DNA from 4 places in the Rhizobium beringeri genome. Region 2 is predicted to be linked to each of the others. Evidence: predicted binding sites of a transcription regulator. Region 2 holds the regulator's gene; each other region holds the start of a gene.

Region 1 (4,352 bases), 1.1 Mb from region 2:
AGTCGCGCAGATGCTTTTCGAGCCAGGCGATGGTTTCGGCGTCCAGGTGGTTGGTCGGTTCGTCGAGCAGCAGCAGATCCGGCTGGGAAAGCAGCAGGCGGCAGAGCGCGACACGGCGACGCTCACCACCGGAAAGGCTGGTGACTTCAGCGTCGCGCGGCGGGCAACGCAGCGCTTCCATCGCCATCTCGACCTGGCTTTCCAGATCCCAGAGGTTCTGGCTGTCGATGACGTCCTGAAGCTTGGCGCCCTCTTCCGCCGTCTCATCGGAATAGTTCATCATCAATTCGTTGTAACGATCGAGGACAGCCGTCTTCGAGGCAACACCTTCCATGACGTTCTCGAACACCGTCTTGTTGGGATCGAGATGCGGCTCCTGCTCCAGATAGCCAACCGTCGCACCTTCGGCGAGCCAGGCTTCGCCGGTATACTCCTTGTCCTGGCCCGCGATAATGCGCAGTACGGTGGATTTACCCGCTCCGTTCGGACCGAGGATACCGATCTTGGCATCCGGGTAGAACGAAAGGTGGATATTCTCCAGGATCTTCTTGTTGCCATAGGCCTTGTTGAGGCCGGACATATGATAGATGAACTGACGTGCCATGCTGCGCTGCTCCGGGCGGGAAACTTTGATTGTGCCGCTATGTAGGCGAAACAGCGCCTCCGGGCAACGCCGAAACCCGGTTTACTCAGGATTTCCGGTCAAAAGCCCGCAGCGTCGACGACGCCTTCGTCGCAGCCGAACGACGTTTTTCCCGCACCCTGGATCAGATCGGCAAGCCCGGCACTTTTCGCCGATGCCGCTCCGGCGGCTTCCGAAAGCCCGATCGTCAGCTCGCTGATCATCCTGATATTGCCGGCCCGCCGGCAGCTCATCTTGACACGATCGCCGGCACCCGGCCCGAAGCTCTTGTCAAAAGCCGCCTTGATCGCTTCGGCCTTGACCGGCTTGCCGATATTGGCAGCGAAGAGATCGCGCACGGCCGACGCGTTGAGTGCGCCTACAAGATGCACACCAACGCCGAAATAGTCGTCGGCGCTCATCTTCGTGCAGGCGCCATGCTTTACCCATTCATGCCGTTCCAGGCCGGATTGCGTGCCGGGCATCGCCTTTGCCAGCGCCGTCTTCGTCTCGTCCGAAAGCGTGACCTCCGGCAGCTTGTTCCAGTCGCCGTCCTTGTCGGCGGCCTTCTGATCGGCGCTCACGCCGCAATAATCCTGCCGCATTGGCCAAAGCCCGTGCAACGAAAAGTTCGTCGCGTCATGGCGCTCCGTGGCCTGCGTAGCGCATTCAGCCTTCTTCTGGTTTGTCTGGCAAAAAGCCGGCTGCCAGCTCGCCGCCAGAATGAAGCGGGTGCGCCCGCCGGCCTCCTGCGCCACGGCGGCGCCGGCAATAACCATCGACACAGCGAACGACAAGGTACGCAACTGCATGCTGCTCATTTCAACCCCCAAAAAAGAACAATACAGGAACAAATAAGCATGAAGATTGAAAGGCCGCAACCCTGAATCGCAACAAGGCCGCAATTTGTTATCGGATAATCAAACGCCGATGTTGCAATTACCCGGCGATCTGGTCTGTTGCCGCCGGGAGGACCCACATGTTTTCTGAAACGCAAAGGCTCGTCGTACCTGGGGCGTCGCTGGCCTATCACCATGCCAAGGCCGAAGCTGCGGTCCGCGGCATCCTATTGATATCGCATGGCTTGGCCGAACATTCGAAACGATACCGCTCCTTTGCCGAGGCGATGGCAGAGCACGGCTATCACGTCTATGCCCACGATCATCGCGGCCACGGCGAGACGACGGCACCCGATGCGCCGATCGGCCGCTTTGCCCGGCGCGGTGGGGTCGAAAGGGTGATCGGCGACGTCATCGCCATGCGCGGCCATGCGGCCTCCCGCCATCCCGGCCTGCCGGTGATCCTCTTCGGCCATTCGATGGGCGGCCTCATCGCCCTCAATGCAGCCGTCACCGCTCCGGCCGACTTCGATGCTGTCGCCATCTGGAATTCGAATTTCGCCGTCGGCCTTGCCGGCCGAACCGCCCAGTCGATGCTGCTTGCCGAGCGCATGCTGAAGGGCTCCGACGTGCCGAGCGGCCTGTTGCCGAAGCTCACCTTCGGCACCTGGGGCAAATCCATTGCCGGCCGCCGCACCGAGTTCGATTGGCTGTCGCGTCGTCCTGATGAAGTCGACAAGTATGTCGCCGATCCACTCTGCGGCTTCGACGCCTCGGTCTCTCTCTGGCTCGATCTGTTCGAACTGACCTTCCGCGCGCCGCGGAAAATCCATCTCGACCGGCTGCCGCGGGATATGCCGATCCATCTCGTCGGCGGTGGAGAGGACCCGGCGACGGAGCGGGGAAAAGCCGTGCGCTGGCTGTCAAACCATTTGAAAGGCCGGGGCTTCTCCCGTATCAGCACTCAGATATATCAGGACATGCGACACGAAACGCTGAACGAGACCGGCGCGGATGCGGCGATCGCAGCCTTCGCCGACTGGTGCGACAAGGCGATCGCAAGATCCTGAGCGACCAATATCCTGAGTGACAGGGATTTCATCATGAACAGCACCTCCGCCCGCCCCGTTTCGTCCGCCTCCGACGTGACGATGGGGCTTGTGTTGATGGTTCTTTCGGTGATGGTCTCGCCGCTCATCGATATTTTTGCCAAGCTTGCGATCACGACCGTGCCATCCGGGGAGATCACCGCCGGCCGTTTCATCGTCCAGGCGCTCTGCATGCTGCCACTCGTGATATGGCGGCGCAGCTTCACCGATTTCTCCTGGCGACAGAGCCTGTTCCATGCCATCCGCGGCGCGATCATCACCGTCTCGATGATCTCCTTCGTCACGACGTTGAAATATATGGCGGTCGCCGACGCGATCGCGATCTTCTTCGTCGAGCCGATCATGGTGACGATCCTCGGTGGCATCTTCCTGAAGGAGACAATTGGCTGGCGGCGTTATACCGCCTGCGGCGTCGGCTTCTTCGGGGCGATGCTGATCATCCAACCGAGTTTCGAAGAGGTCGGCTACATCGCGCTTCTGCCTGTCGTCAGCGCGCTCTGCATCGCGATCTTCGTGCTGATGACCCGCGCCCTTTCGCGCAGGGAAGACCCCTGGTCGATGCAGTTCCAGATGAGCATCTGGGGCCTGCTCTTCTGTGTCCTCCTGCTTTTCCTGGGTCAGGGAACCGGCTCCGACCTCTTCGATCCGGTCATGCCGGAAGGCCGCGCCTGGTTCTATGTCGCCGGCGTCGGCGCCATGGCCGCAATCACCGGCATCCTCGGCGTCTACGCCTATCGCGCAGCACCGGCCTCGACGCTGGCGCCGCTGCAATATTTCGAGATCGTTTCGGCGACAATCTTCGCCTGGCTGGTCTTCGGCGACTTTCCGGATGCGGTCAAATGGCTCGGCATTGTCATCATCGTGGCATCGGGCTTCTACATCCTCTGGCGCGAGCGCCGCTTTGCTTCAAAGCCTGTATCCGATACATCTGAGGTGACGCTGGCACCTTAAAACTAGAATGCGAGCATAATGTCATCCGAAAACCGCTCACACTTTTCGGCATCATGCTCTGAACCTGCCGGAGGAACATGACGGAGACCGTGACGAAAAAGCCGCCGCTTGCCGGTATCCGGGTGATCGAGCTTGCCCGCGTGCTCGCCGGCCCCTGGGCGGGACAGATGCTCGCCGATCTCGGCGCCGACGTCATCAAGGTCGAAAATCCCGACGGCGGCGACGATACGCGCCAATGGGGCCCACCCTTCGTCGGGGGCGCCGACGGCGAGAATCTCTCGGCCGCCTATTACCACGCCGCCAATCGCGGCAAGCGCTCCGTCACTGCCGATCTGAAGAGCGCCGAAGGCCAGGATCTCGTCCGCCGCCTCGTCTCCACCGCCGATGTGGTCATCGAGAATTTCAAGCTCGGCGGCCTCGTCAAATATGGGCTCGATTATGACAGCCTGCGCAAGGTGAACCCGAAGCTCGTCTATTGCTCGATCACCGGCTTCGGCCAGAACGGCCCTTATGCCAGCCTCGCCGGCTACGATTACATCGTCCAGGGCATGTCCGGCTTCATGTCGATCACTGGTGAACCAGGCGGCCAGCCGATGAAGGCAGGCGTCGCCATCGCCGATATCTTCACCGGCATCTATGCCGTCTCGGCGATCGAAGCCGCCCTGATCCACGCCCTGAAGTCAGGCGAAGGCCAGTTGGTCGACATGGCCCTGCTCGATGTGCAATCGGCCGTGCTCGCCAATCAGAACATGAACTACCTGGTTTCCGGCGAGGCACCGACCCGCCTCGGCAACGCCCATCCCAATATTTCGCCCTATGAGGTCGTGCCGA
Region 2 (4,352 bases):
ATGTCCTCGCCCGGCTTGTAGCCGGCTTTCTCGATCGACTTGACGATGAAGTCGAGGGCTTCCGAAGCGCTCTTCAGACCCGGTGCGAAACCGCCTTCGTCGCCGACATTGGTGTTATGGCCCTGCGCGGCAAGTTCCTTGCGCAGCGTATGGAAGACTTCCGACCCCATGCGCACGGCTTCGGCGATCGAATCGGCGCCGACCGGCAGGATCATGAACTCCTGGAAATCGATCGGATTGTCGGCATGGGCGCCGCCGTTGATGATGTTCATCATCGGTACCGGCAGCAGGCTGGCGGAAGCGCCGCCGACATAACGGTAGAGCGGCAGGCCGGACGCCTGGGCGGCAGCCTTGGCGACGGCGAGCGACACGCCGAGGATGGCGTTGGCGCCGAGGCGCGACTTGTTCGGCGTGCCGTCCAGCTCGATCATGATGTTGTCGATCTGGATCTGGTTCTCGGCGTCGATGCCACCGATCGCGTCGAAGATCTCGGTGTTGGCGGCTTCCACCGCTTTTTCGACACCCTTGCCCAGGTAGCGCTTGCCGCCGTCGCGCAGCTCGACCGCCTCATGCGCACCCGTCGAGGCGCCCGAGGGAACGGCCGCGCGGCCCATGCTGCCATCTTCGAGATAGACATCGACTTCGACGGTGGGGTTGCCACGGCTATCGAGAATCTCGCGGGCAATGATATCGGTGATTGCAGTCATGGGTTCTTCCTGCTCGGTGGGTGATAAGTCGGTTCGAAACCTGTCTTAGTCGAAGGCGTGCAAATTACAATGCTGCAATTTCCAGCCTTCGAACCAGCGTTCGGATCTCGCCTAAAGCGCGTCGCGATCTTTCAGATTCGCTTGCCACGCTTTAGGTCTTTGGCTTTCCGCATGTCGTTGTCGCAAAACCGCTGCACACTTTTTCGCGACATGCCTATAGCACGATCATGTCAGGCTGTTGAACGTCAAGCCTTGGCGACCGCATCGAAGGCAAGCAGCTTTTCAAGCAGCCGCGGCATGTCCTTGAGATAGACCATGTTGGGGCCGTCCGAAGGTGCATTGTCGGGGTCCTGGTGGGTTTCGACGAAGACGCCGGCAATACCGGCAGCCACTGCTGCGCGCGCCAGTGTTTCCACGAATTCCCGCTGACCGCCGGAGGAATCGCCCTGCCCGCCCGGCTGCGCCACGGAATGGGTGGCATCGAAGATAACGGGCGCGCCCATAGCCGCCATGATCGGCAGCGAACGCATGTCGGAAACCAGCGTATTATAACCGAAGGAGGCGCCGCGCTCGCACAGCAGCACGTTCGGATTGCCGCTGGCATTGAGCTTCCTCAGGACGTTCTTCATGTCCCAGGGAGCGAGGAACTGGCCCTTCTTGACATTGACGACGCGGCCGGTCTTGGCGGCGGCGATGAGAAGGTCGGTCTGTCGGCAAAGGAAGGCCGGGATCTGCAGGACGTCGACGACCTTTGCCACCTCGGCGCATTGCTCGGCGGTATGAACGTCGGTCAGGACAGGAAAGCCGAATTCCTTCTTGAGGTCGGCAAAGACCTCCATGCCCTTTTCGATTCCGATGCCGCGTTCAGCCGAGAGCGAGGTGCGGTTCGCCTTGTCGAAGGAGCTCTTGTAGACGAGGCCGATGCCGAGCTTTCCGCAAAGCTCTTTCAGCGTACCGGCAACCATAAAGGCGTGGTCGCGGCTCTCCATCTGGCAGGGACCGGCAATCAGCGACAGGCGGCCGGTATTGGAAAAGGTGACCTGGCCTTGGCCTTCGCCGATCTTGACTTCGGAATTCGTCTCAGTGCTCATCGTGTCTCCTCGAAGGCGAAGAGCGTGCCCTGCCCGGGCGCGGGCTTCACCAGAATGCGATTGTTCTTGCGCGTGTATGTCACCCCGTTAGCAGCCAAATGCGCTTCTGTCACGGCAAGATCAGCGACAATGAAGAGGATTGCCCGGCCACGCAGGCCGCGATCGGCGGATGAGCCTGCGATCTCGAAATAGGCTTCCAGCCCTTCCGGCGTCATCAGGCTGATTTTCACGTTCGACGCCGCGACATTGACGCCGAAACCGGTTTTCTCGACTGCCGCTTGCGCCACGGCAAGGCCGACGAAGGCGGCGAAAGCGGCGGCATCAGGCGCGCAGAGCGCGATCTCGGCAATGCCGGTGACGCCATTGGCATGCGTTTCCAGCGCGCCGCGGTCGGCCGGCAGCGGATTGACGCGCTCGACGCTGAAAAGGAAGAGATCGGGCGCGCGCAAGTCGCCGGCAAAGGCCAGCTTGAAACCGGCAATGCTCTCGGAACCGTCCGGCATCGTCATCGGCCGGGTGAACTGCAGCATCTCGCCGGCGCTCGATCCGTTGCCGACGAAGTTCTGATGATCGATGCTGGCATCCTTACTACCGAAGGCAAGCCCCGAAAGTCCCTCCTCGCCGCAGCGGAAGCGGAAGGCCCGGTTGCGGGCGGTGAAGACATTGCCTAGGCGCGCCGATGCCTCGCTCTCCTCGACACTCGCAATCCCCAGCGGTTCCAGATAGGTCTTGTCAGCAAAAAAGACGCAGGCGTTTTCCGTTCCGAAGCGATGGCGTGCATCGGCGGCAACGGTGAAGCCGAGCTTGCCGAGCCTCTCGCGCGCCAGATCGATATTGACGACGGGCAGCACGACATGATCCAGCGGGTGCGGTTTGGCGGAATGCTCGTTCATGATATCCCTCCTGGAAACGGCAAGAGATGTGCGACGGCGCGCCCCTCAATGCAAGAGATGTGTCCCAATCCGGCGAATGAAAATAAAAATCTCAACGAGTTGGCACCAAGTTTTACGGAAATTTAGCTACTTGCGGAACACATATGGAACATATAGTGTCTGTTCTGGATTTGTTTCAATCACGAGGTCACAACGTCGATGCTCACGCGCAAACAACAGGAGCTTCTCCTTTTCATTCATGAGCGCATGAAGGAATCCGGCGTTCCGCCATCTTTCGACGAAATGAAGGATGCCCTGGACCTCGCCTCCAAGTCCGGGATTCACCGGCTGATTACGGCGCTCGAGGAACGTGGCTTCATTCGCCGCCTACCGAATCGCGCCCGCGCGCTCGAGGTCATCAAGCTTCCGGAAGCCTACAGCCCCAGCATTCAGCCCCGGCGCGGCTTTTCGCCGAGCGTCATCGAGGGCAGCCTTGGCAAGCCGCAGCCGGTCGCTAATCCTGCTCCCGCAAAACCCGTCGCCGACAACGGCAACTCGGTCTCCGTGCCGGTCATGGGCCGTATCGCCGCCGGCGTTCCGATCTCGGCGATCCAGAACAACACCCACGACATCGTCGTTCCTGCCGACATGCTCGGTTCCGGTGAACATTATGCGCTGGAGGTCAAAGGCGATTCGATGATCGACGCCGGCATTTTCGACGGCGACACCGTGATCATTCGCAACGGCAGCACCGCAAGCCCTGGCGACATCGTCGTTGCTCTCGTCGACGACGAGGAAGCGACACTCAAGCGCTTCCGCCGCAAGGGCGCCTCGATCGCACTGGAAGCGGCCAACCCGGCCTACGAGACCCGGATTTTCGGGCCGGATCGCGTCAAGGTTCAGGGCAAGCTCGTCGGCCTCATTCGCCGCTATCACTGACATCAGGCAGTCCGGATTCGGCAAAACTGTTGCTGCGCCAATCATAGGCGCGATGCCGCATCCACGGCCGCGACAATGCATCGAATGCGGTTGCGACCTCCAGGCCGGCGTCGGCGAAGCGCAACTCGACGGAACCGGTCCTGCGCAGCGTTTCGCCGGTGAAGAGCGTCGCCCCTGAGCGGCAGCTGTTGAAGCGCAGTCGGACCGACGTCACGACGATATCGGCCGCATCGCATGCCGGACCGAGATAGGCGGCGTTATCGATGACAGCAACCACATGACCATTGCCAAGCCTTGATGTGCACCAGGCCTTCTTGACGCAGGAAAAGCGGTTTGCTTCACCACCAGCTGCAGCCGCCCGCATCGCCGACCTTGCTTCGTTCTGCTGATCGCGGGAAAGCCTGACGCGGCGGTCTTCTCCCTCCGGCGGGATAGCAGGACCCTCCAGCATCTTCGGCGGGTGATGCGTCGGCAGGACCAGCGCTCTCTGCCACTGGTCGAAGATGAAATCCGGCGGTCTTTCACGGTTGGACGCCATGGCCGCCGCCTCGACGATTGCGACGAGACCACCATCCTCCGAAATCACCAGATCCGGCGGCCGGGGAGCCGGCAGAAGCAGCAGGATGAGCGTCGAGACCACGATGATCGATGTGCCGATATGGCGCAGCCGGGTGCGGAGCAGCGTCAGCAGCAGAAAGCCTGCGACGGCTATCGCGAAATACCAGGCGGGCAAGCGGCCGATG
Region 3 (4,352 bases), 2.5 Mb from region 2:
TGCCGGCTTCATCACCGGTTCGACGCTGACGGCCAATGGGGGACAGTACTTCGCCTAGGCCACAATACGGATTATACGCAGATTCAAAGCGAGGCGCGTCTGGCAGGACGCGCCTCGCTTATTTTATTTGTTGGATCAGGAGCGGTGGTCGGCGTTCGGGATGTCGCTGTGTCCGAACCTGGACCGTCCGATCTTGGCGGGCACTTTGCGCAGCGAGCGATCTTTGCTGCTGAGGGCCGATATCGCGGTCGTCAGGAAAGCCGAGGCTATGAGAATGGCGACGAGGGAATTAAGCAAAATCTGGGTCATTGGAGGTGTTCCTTTCAGCTGCGCCGGGCGGCTCTGCCTGCTCGTTGCGCTCGTGAAGGAAATATGGGCCTGCCCGTTGGGGCGGCGGTAGATTTGACTTTGACAACCGAGTGTCAACGTCTCGTTGACGGATGGGACCGGCAAAGAAAACGGGCGCCGAAGCGCCCGTTGGGAGTCCGATATGCTTTTGCCGATTAGCGGCAACGAGCCTCGTAGCGGCGGCCGTAGCGGTCGCGATAGACGCAGTAGCCGCGGCGTTCGACCGAATGGCCGATGAGGGCACCGGTCAAACCGCCGGCAACGGCGCCGACGGCTGCGCCGCCCCAGCTGTTGGTGACGACACCGCCGATCACCGCACCGGTGCCGGCGCCGATCGCCGTACCTTGCTCGGTCGCTGTGCAGGATGCCAAAGCGCCGACGAGCGCACCAATAAGAACAATCTTCTTCATCATGTCGTAACTCCCCAGGTTAGTAGGCCTTTAGACGCGGCCCATGAGTACAAGGATAATGATAATGACGAGAACTAGCCCCAAACCGCCAGAAGGTCCATAGCCCCAGCCACGGCTGTAACCCCAATTCGGCAGGGCTCCGATCAGAAGCAGAATAAGGATAATAAGAAGTATCGTGCCGAGCATGGTGTGTTCCCTTCATTTCATCTGCAATTCGAATGGACCAGAAACACTTATTGGCGATTTTTGTTCCCGGCTAAGCTCTCGAAATGTGACGAAACCTTGTTTGCGGTTTTCTGAGGAGCATGGCCGCTTTCACAAACGGTCGGCAGCATCGGTCGAATTCGACCATTCCGGGAAATCACCCGTATGGTTAAAAACCCTTTTAAATACAATATGTTGCGGTGAACAAAGCGGGAAAATCGTGATGTCGCCGATTCGTCAGCGATTCGTTCCCTCTTTGATCAGCGCCTGCGCTCGGCACCCGTATCGGCTGCCGCAGTTTAACGCGATCTGAATCCGGCTCCCGAAAGATTAATGCCGGCGCGACGAGGTGGAACGAAGGCCCCTGCCGCCGATCCGCATCTAGCGCCCGGACCCGAAGCCGCTACCAGATGTGGCCGTGAACGAAAGGCGAAAACGGCGGAGTCATCGATTCGTGTCCGATTCGTTCCGGCTTTGGTCGAGAGGTTAATTTCGGGCGGATTTTCGCCTGTTCAAGATCGGGTGGGAATCGGTCACTCACGATGGCGAAAATACGAACAAGAGAGAGTCTCATGATTCAGCATCTAGTGGGAAAAAGTGATTCAAAATCAATACTTAGCCGTGAACAAAAGCTGAATCAGCTGGAGTCACCGATTCGTCGCTGATTCGTTCTCACGCTGTTCCGAATCGGAAATTCGGGCGTTCCACGGGACTCGCAAAGGTCGTAATCTCCGAGGCATTTTGAAATCTGCCCTTGCGTTTGCGGCGGCAGCTGTCCATGTGTTCTCTGGCTTCCATCGAGGAGCCGAGATTTTCCTGGGGCCACCCGCCTCATTTGCATGGACTCATGACTCTGACTTCGCAGCCGATGATTCTGAGTGGGCGCGGTGTGACCGCGGTGCTCGGGCCGACCAATACCGGCAAGACCCATTATGCCATCGAGCGCATGGTCGCGCACGGGACGGGCGTGATTGGCCTGCCGCTCCGGCTGCTGGCGCGCGAGGTCTATACGCGGGTGGTGGAGAAGGTCGGCGCGCAGAATGTGGCGCTGGTCACCGGCGAGGAAAAGATTTCGCCGCCCAATGCGCGTTTTTCCGTCTGCACCGTCGAAGCGATGCCGCGCGAGACCAAGGCCGCCTTCGTCGCGATTGACGAGGTGCAGCTCGCCGGCGATCTCGAGCGCGGCCATATCTTTACCGACCGCATCCTGCATCTTCGCGGTCGCGAGGAAACGCTGCTGCTCGGTGCTGCGACGATGCGGCCGATCCTGCTGCAGCTCCTGCCCGGCATCAATATCGTCGAGCGGCCGCGGCTTTCGCATCTTTTCTATGCCGGGCAGAAGAAGATCACCCGGCTGCCGCAGCGTTCGGCCATCGTCGCCTTCTCCGCCGACGAGGTCTATGCCATCGCCGAGCTCATCCGCCGGCAGCGCGGCGGCGCGGCGGTCGTGCTTGGCGCGCTCAGCCCGCGTACCCGCAATGCGCAGGTGGCGCTCTATCAGGCAGGCGACGTCGAATATCTGGTGGCGACCGATGCGATCGGCATGGGCCTCAACCTCGATGTCGATCACGTTGCCTTTGCCCAGGACCGGAAGTTCGACGGTTACCAGTTCCGCAATCTCAATCCAGGCGAACTCGGCCAGGTCGCCGGGCGCGCCGGGCGGCACGTGCGAGACGGGACCTTCGGCGTCACCGGACAGGTCTCGCCCTTCGACGATGAGCTGGTGCAGCGCATCGAGGGGCACGAGTTCGACAACGTCAAGGTTTTGCAGTGGCGGACGACGGAGATGGACTTCTCCTCAATCGCATCGCTGCGTGCCAGCCTTGAGGTGGGACCGCGCGTACCGGGGCTGACGCGGGCGCTGCCTGCGGTCGACCAGCAGGCGTTGGAACAGCTTTCGCGCTATCCCGAGGTCATCGATCTCGCCGACAGGCCGGCGCGCGTCGAAAAACTCTGGGAGGCTTGCGCGCTTCCCGACTATCGGCGTATCACCCCAGCACAACATGCCGATCTTATCGCGACCCTCTTTTCCGATCTCGTCCGCTATGGCACGGTGAATGAGCAGTTTCTTGCGGAGCAGGTTCATCGCTCCGATCGAACAGATGGGGAAATTGACACGCTTTCGGCGCGAATCGCGCAGATAAGGACCTGGACCTACGTTTCGAATCGGCCCGGTTGGCTTGCCGATCCGACACACTGGCAGGAAAAGACGCGGGAAATCGAAGATCGATTGTCCGACGCGTTACATGAAAGGTTGACGAAACGCTTTGTTGATCGCAGGACATCTGTGCTCATGAAGCGCCTGAGAGAGAATGCGATGCTGGAAGCTGAAATCAGTGTGAATGGCGATGTCTTCGTTGAAGGACATCATGTAGGGCAGTTGAGCGGATTCCGTTTCACGCCGGTGGCGGGAACGGACGGACCGGATGCCAAGGCGGTTCAGGCTGCGTCGCAGAAGGCGCTCGGGCTCGAGTTCGAAGCCCGCGCGGCCCGGATGCATGCCGCCGGCAACAGCGATTTGGTGATCGGTTCGGATGGTTTGATCCGTTGGCTGGGCGACCCGGTGGCGCGGCTTTCGGGCAGCGATCACATCATGCGTCCGCGCGTGATCCTGCTGGCCGACGAACAACTGACGGGCAATGCCCGTGATCACGTCGCCGCCCGCATCGAGCGCTTCGTCAATCATCATATCAGCACGGTGCTGAAGCCGCTCGATGATCTGTCGCGCGCCGAGGACCTGCAGGGCCTCGCCAAGGGGCTTGCCTTCCAGCTCGTCGAGAATCTCGGAGTGCTCTTCCGTCGCGACGTGACCGAGGAGGTGAAGTCGCTGGACCAGGAGGCCCGTGCCTCCATGCGCCGCTACGGCGTGCGTTTCGGCGCCTATCATATCTTCGTTCCGGCGCTTCTGAAGCCGGCCCCGGCCGAGCTCATCACGCTGCTCTGGGCGCTGAAGAATGACGGTCTCGACAAGGCGGGCTATGGCGATCTCATTCCGGTGCTTGCCGCCGGCCGCACCTCCGTCGTCACCGATCCGAGCTTCGAGCGGATGTTCTACAAGCTCGCCGGCTTCCGTTTCCTCGGCAAGCGTGCTGTGCGCATCGACATTCTGGAACGGCTTGCCGATATCATCCGGCCGCTGCTGCAATGGAAGCCCGGTCAAAACAACCGTCCGGAGGGCGCCTATGACGGCCGCCGCTTTACGACGACGACGGCGATGCTGTCGATCCTCGGTGCGACGCTCGAGGACATGGAAGAAATCCTCAAGGGTCTCGGCTATCGCGCCGATGCCGTGAAGGCGGAAGAGGCATCAGTACATCTTGCGACGCAGGATGCGGCCTCAGTGCCTGCTGCCACTGCGGAAACGCCTGCGGAAGAGACAGCCGAAAAGGC
Region 4 (4,352 bases), 1.2 Mb from region 2:
CTACGTTCAGGTTCTCGCGGCTATCGCTGCGGGTATCCTTCTCGGCCATTTCTATCCCGAATTCGGCACCCAGCTGAAGCCGCTCGGCGATGCCTTCATCAAGCTCGTCAAGATGATCATCGCACCGGTGATCTTTCTGACGGTTGCGACCGGCATTGCCGGCATGAGCGACCTGCAGAAGGTCGGTCGCGTCGCCGGCAAGGCGATGCTCTACTTCCTGACCTTCTCGACGGCGGCGCTCGTCATCGGCATGATCGTCGCCAATGTCGTCCAGCCCGGCGCCGGCATGAATATCGATCCGGCCTCGCTGGACCCGGCCGCCGTCGCCAGCTACGCCGCAAAGGCGCATGAGCAGAGCATCGTCGGTTTCCTGACCAACATCATCCCGACGACGATCGTCGGCGCCTTTGCCGATGGCGACATTCTACAGGTGCTGTTCTTCTCGGTGCTCTTCGGCATTGCGCTCGCCATGGTCGGCGAAAAGAGCGAACCGGTCGTCAACTTCCTCAATGCCTTGACGGCGCCCGTGTTCAAGCTCGTCGCCATCCTGATGAAGGCTGCCCCCATCGGCGCCTTCGGCGCCATGGCATTCACCATCGGCAAGTACGGCGTCGGATCGATCGCCAACCTTGCCATGCTGATCGGCACCTTCTACGTCACCTCGCTGCTCTTCGTCCTCGTCGTTCTCGGCGCTGTTGCCCGCTACAACGGCTTCTCGATCGTGGCGCTGCTGCGCTACATCAAGGAAGAACTGTTGCTGGTCCTCGGCACCTCGTCTTCGGAGGCAGCGCTTCCGGGACTGATGAACAAGATGGAAAAGGCCGGTTGCAAGCGCTCGGTCGTCGGCCTCGTCATCCCCACAGGCTATTCCTTCAATCTTGACGGCACCAACATCTACATGACGCTGGCTGCCTTGTTCATTGCTCAGGCAACCGGCATCCATCTCTCCTGGGGTGATCAGATCCTGCTGCTGCTGGTGGCGATGCTGAGCTCGAAGGGTGCCGCAGGCATCACCGGTGCCGGCTTCATCACGCTTGCCGCAACGCTCTCCGTCGTCCCATCCGTGCCGGTCGCCGGCATGGCGCTCATCCTCGGCATCGACCGCTTCATGTCGGAATGCCGGGCGCTGACCAACCTCGTCGGCAATGCCGTGGCGACGATCGTCGTGGCACGTTGGGAAAACGAGCTGGATACGGCGCAGCTTGCTGCGGCACTGGGCGGCCAGACCGGAGAGGATACTTCGGCTGCCGGGCTGCAGCCGGCCGAATAGTCAGCCGCTATCCCCTTATCCTTAGAATCCCTGCAGCGGCCCGTCATCCAACGGGCCGTTTCTCTTTTCTGCTTCAGCTGCGATTGTCGCCGAGAAGGCTGTTATAAACGGCGCCGATCGCGCTCGCTTCCTTCTCCAGCGCGAAATTCGCCCTGACATGCCGCAGCGCATTCTCGCCATGTGCGATCGCCAGAGCGGGATCTGCGATATAGGGCGCGATTGCCCGCGTCAGCGCCTCGCCATCGCCGGCGGCGACGACCGAACCCGTCTCGCCCGTGACGATGAGCTCGGCATAGGCGCCCGCATCCGATGCCACCACCGCGGTGCGCGAGGCCATGGCTTCGAGCGGCGTCAGGCCGAAGCCCTCGTTGCGGGAGGGGGCGACGTAAAGCGTCAGGCGGCGATACCAGATCTTGATGTCACGCACTTCGCCGAGAAAGAGGATACGGTCGCTCAGCCCGGCGGCGGCGACATCCGCCTTGAGTTTGTCTGCGAATGCCGCGTGCTCCGCCGTCACGCGGCCGGAGACGACCGCCGTCCACTCAGTATGCTGCGGCAGCAGTTCGATCATCGCCCTGACGAAAAGATCAGTGCCTTTCTGGTGGCGCACACGGCCGAAGCAACCGACCAGATGGCGGCCGGGCATGCCGGTGGCGGCGATGCCGTCCTCTGCGGTTTCCGGCGGATGGAAGAGGGCAAGGTCGACGCCGTGCTGGATGACCGTGTGCGGCACATCGAGGAACGAGCCGGAACGGTCGCTGGTCGCGATGACGGCGTCCATGCGGCGGATCAGCCATTTCGTATAGGCGGTGTGGCGGCGTTGCGCGGCCGAGGTGAAGAGAAGCTTCAGCGGGATGCGCGCGAGATGGCGAAGCAGGATGCCGAAGGCCATCTCATTGTTGCGGCGCGCGTGCCAGACACGCCGGCGCCGGCGCGCCGGCGGGCGCCAGAGGCCAAGGAGCTGCCGCCACTTAAGTTTCGGCAGGTCCTCCGGCAGGCCGGGGCCGAGTGTCGCGATCTTGATGCCGAGCCGGATCTGGCATGGGATGAGCTGGACGATCGTCGACGTGACGCCGGAGAGCCGGCGCTTGAAATTGGGCGCAATGATCTCGACGTCACGGATATCGGGCAAGGGAGGGGTCTCGCGGCTGGCGGGCGATCAGCCCCAGGAAACCTGGAGGATTTCGTAGGCCTTGGAGCCGCCCGGCGCGTTGACCTCGATGGAATCGCCGACTTCCTTGCCGATCAGCGCACGGGCGATTGGCGAGGAGATGGAGATGCGGCCAGCCTTGACGTCGGCTTCCTGGTCGCCGACGATCTGGTAGGTCTTTTCTTCCTCGGTGTCCTCGTCGATGAGTTTCACCTTGGCGCCGAACTTGATCTTGTCGCCCGACATCTTGGTGAGGTCGATGACCTCGGCGCGCGCCGTCAGGTCTTCCAGCTCGCTGATGCGGCCTTCATTGTGGCTCTGGGCTTCCTTGGCGGCGTGGTATTCGGCGTTTTCGGAAAGGTCGCCATGGGCACGGGCTTCGGCGATCGCCTCGATGATTCGGGGGCGCTCCTCCTGCTGACGCCAGCGCAGCTCTTCCTGCAGCTTGACGAAACCGCCCGGTGTCATCGGTACCTTTTCAACCATTTTTCTGTCCTTCAATCCTCGTATCCACACAATCAGCGGCGAACACAAAAGAAAACAGGTCCCGAAGGGGAGCTTCGGAACCGTGCCACAATCTTAGTCGGACGCTTATAGCAGATCGCCAAGGCCGATTTCCAGAAAATTCGCATAAAGGAAACGCGGCCCGCCCCGATATCCGGTGGTGCGCCTTGAAAATGGGCAGAAATCGGATCGTCCTGATTGACTTTGCATACAAGAACATATAGTGAACATACTAATGAAGAAGTCGCTCACAGAACGCTTGGCCATCCTTTCCGATGCTGCGAAATATGACGCTTCCTGCGCTTCCAGCGGCACGGTCAAACGTGATTCCCGGGCAAGTGGCGGGCTCGGTTCGACAGAGGGATCCGGCATCTGTCATGCCTATGCCCCGGACGGGCGGTGCATTTCGCTTCTGAAAATACTGCTGACCAATTTCTGCATCTACGACTGCGCCTATTGCGTCAATCGTTCGTCGAGCAATGTCGAACGGGCGCGCTTTACGCCCGAAGAGGTCATCTGGCTGACGCTGGAATTCTACCGCCGCAACTATATCGAAGGCCTGTTCCTTTCCTCCGGCATCATTCGTTCGTCCGATTACACGATGGAAGAGATGGTCCGCATCGTCCGCGAACTGCGTGTGACCCATAATTTCCGCGGCTATATCCATCTGAAATCGATCCCCGAGGCGTCGCCGCGTCTGATCGAGGAGGCGGGGCTTCATGCCGACAGGCTGTCGCTCAACATCGAGTTGCCGACGGATCACGGCATCACCCGCTTCGCGCCGGAAAAGAAGCCTGCCAATATCCGGCGATCGATGGGAGATCTGAGGCTGAAGATCGAGGCCGCCGGCGAACCGACGCTGCGGACGAAGAAGCGTCAGCGTTTCGTACCGGCCGGCCAGAGTACGCAAATGATCGTCGGCGCCGATGGCGCGAACGATGCGACGATCCTTGCGACCAGCGGCCGGCTTTACAGCAGCTACGGCCTGAAGCGCGTCTATTATTCCGCCTTCAGCCCGATCCCGGACTCGTCGAAAAATCTGCCCCTGATCAAGCCGCCGCTGATGCGCGAGCACCGGCTCTATCAGGCCGATTGGCTCTACCGATTCTACGGTTTTGGCATCGACGAGATCACCGCGAACCAGGCGGGCGGCATGCTTGATCTCACCCTCGACCCCAAACTTGCCTGGGCGCTCGCCAACCGGGGCGAATTTCCCGTCGATATCAACAAGGCCGAGCGTGAACGGTTGCTGCGCGTGCCCGGTCTCGGCACAAAGACAGTCAAAGCGATCGTTTCGGCCCGACGTTTTCGCCGGTTGCGGCTGGACGATCTTTCGCGGCTCGGCATTTCGATCAAGAAGGTTCAGTCCTTCATCTCGGCGGAAGGCTGGTCGCCGCGCCGATTGATCGAGCGCCCCGACCTTCGCGC

Evidence for each region. Region 2 encodes LexA, which represses DNA repair genes until DNA is damaged. Its sites were predicted from a motif close to TGTTCNNNNTGTGTTCNG; they were not measured.
Region 1: the regulator LexA is predicted to act here: its motif matches at 1,458-1,475, upstream of ELH03_RS14420 (ribonuclease T2 family protein).
Region 3: the regulator LexA is predicted to act here: its motif matches at 1,630-1,647, upstream of ELH03_RS21000 (helicase-related protein).
Region 4: the regulator LexA is predicted to act here: its motif matches at 3,137-3,154, upstream of ELH03_RS14905 (putative DNA modification/repair radical SAM protein).

What each region holds. Positions count from the first base shown of each region.
Region 1 is NZ_SILG01000001.1:2,846,100-2,850,451, forward strand. Features, by position in the region: gene ettA (energy-dependent translational throttle protein EttA) at 1-604, opposite strand, end outside; gene ELH03_RS14420 (ribonuclease T2 family protein) at 703-1,443, opposite strand; gene ELH03_RS14425 (alpha/beta fold hydrolase) at 1,602-2,531, shown strand; gene ELH03_RS14430 (DMT family transporter) at 2,565-3,521, shown strand; gene caiB (succinate--glutarate CoA-transferase) at 3,599-4,352, shown strand, end outside.
Region 2 is NZ_SILG01000001.1:1,700,594-1,704,945, reverse strand. Features, by position in the region: gene eno (phosphopyruvate hydratase) at 1-707, opposite strand, end outside; gene kdsA (3-deoxy-8-phosphooctulonate synthase) at 953-1,798, opposite strand; gene ELH03_RS08725 (VOC family protein) at 1,795-2,691, opposite strand; gene lexA (transcriptional repressor LexA) at 2,890-3,609, shown strand; gene ELH03_RS08715 (ComEC/Rec2 family competence protein) at 3,590-4,352, opposite strand, start outside.
Region 3 is NZ_SILG01000001.1:4,214,521-4,218,872, reverse strand. Features, by position in the region: gene ELH03_RS21015 (beta-ketoacyl-ACP reductase) at 1-58, shown strand, start outside; gene ELH03_RS37495 (hypothetical protein) at 136-309, opposite strand; gene ELH03_RS21010 (YMGG-like glycine zipper-containing protein) at 504-761, opposite strand; gene ELH03_RS21005 (DUF3309 family protein) at 789-944, opposite strand; gene ELH03_RS21000 (helicase-related protein) at 1,810-4,352, shown strand, end outside.
Region 4 is NZ_SILG01000001.1:2,945,344-2,949,695, reverse strand. Features, by position in the region: gene ELH03_RS14920 (dicarboxylate/amino acid:cation symporter) at 1-1,270, shown strand, start outside; gene ELH03_RS14915 (glycosyltransferase family 4 protein) at 1,344-2,402, opposite strand; gene greA (transcription elongation factor GreA) at 2,430-2,906, opposite strand; gene ELH03_RS14905 (putative DNA modification/repair radical SAM protein) at 3,160-4,352, shown strand, end outside.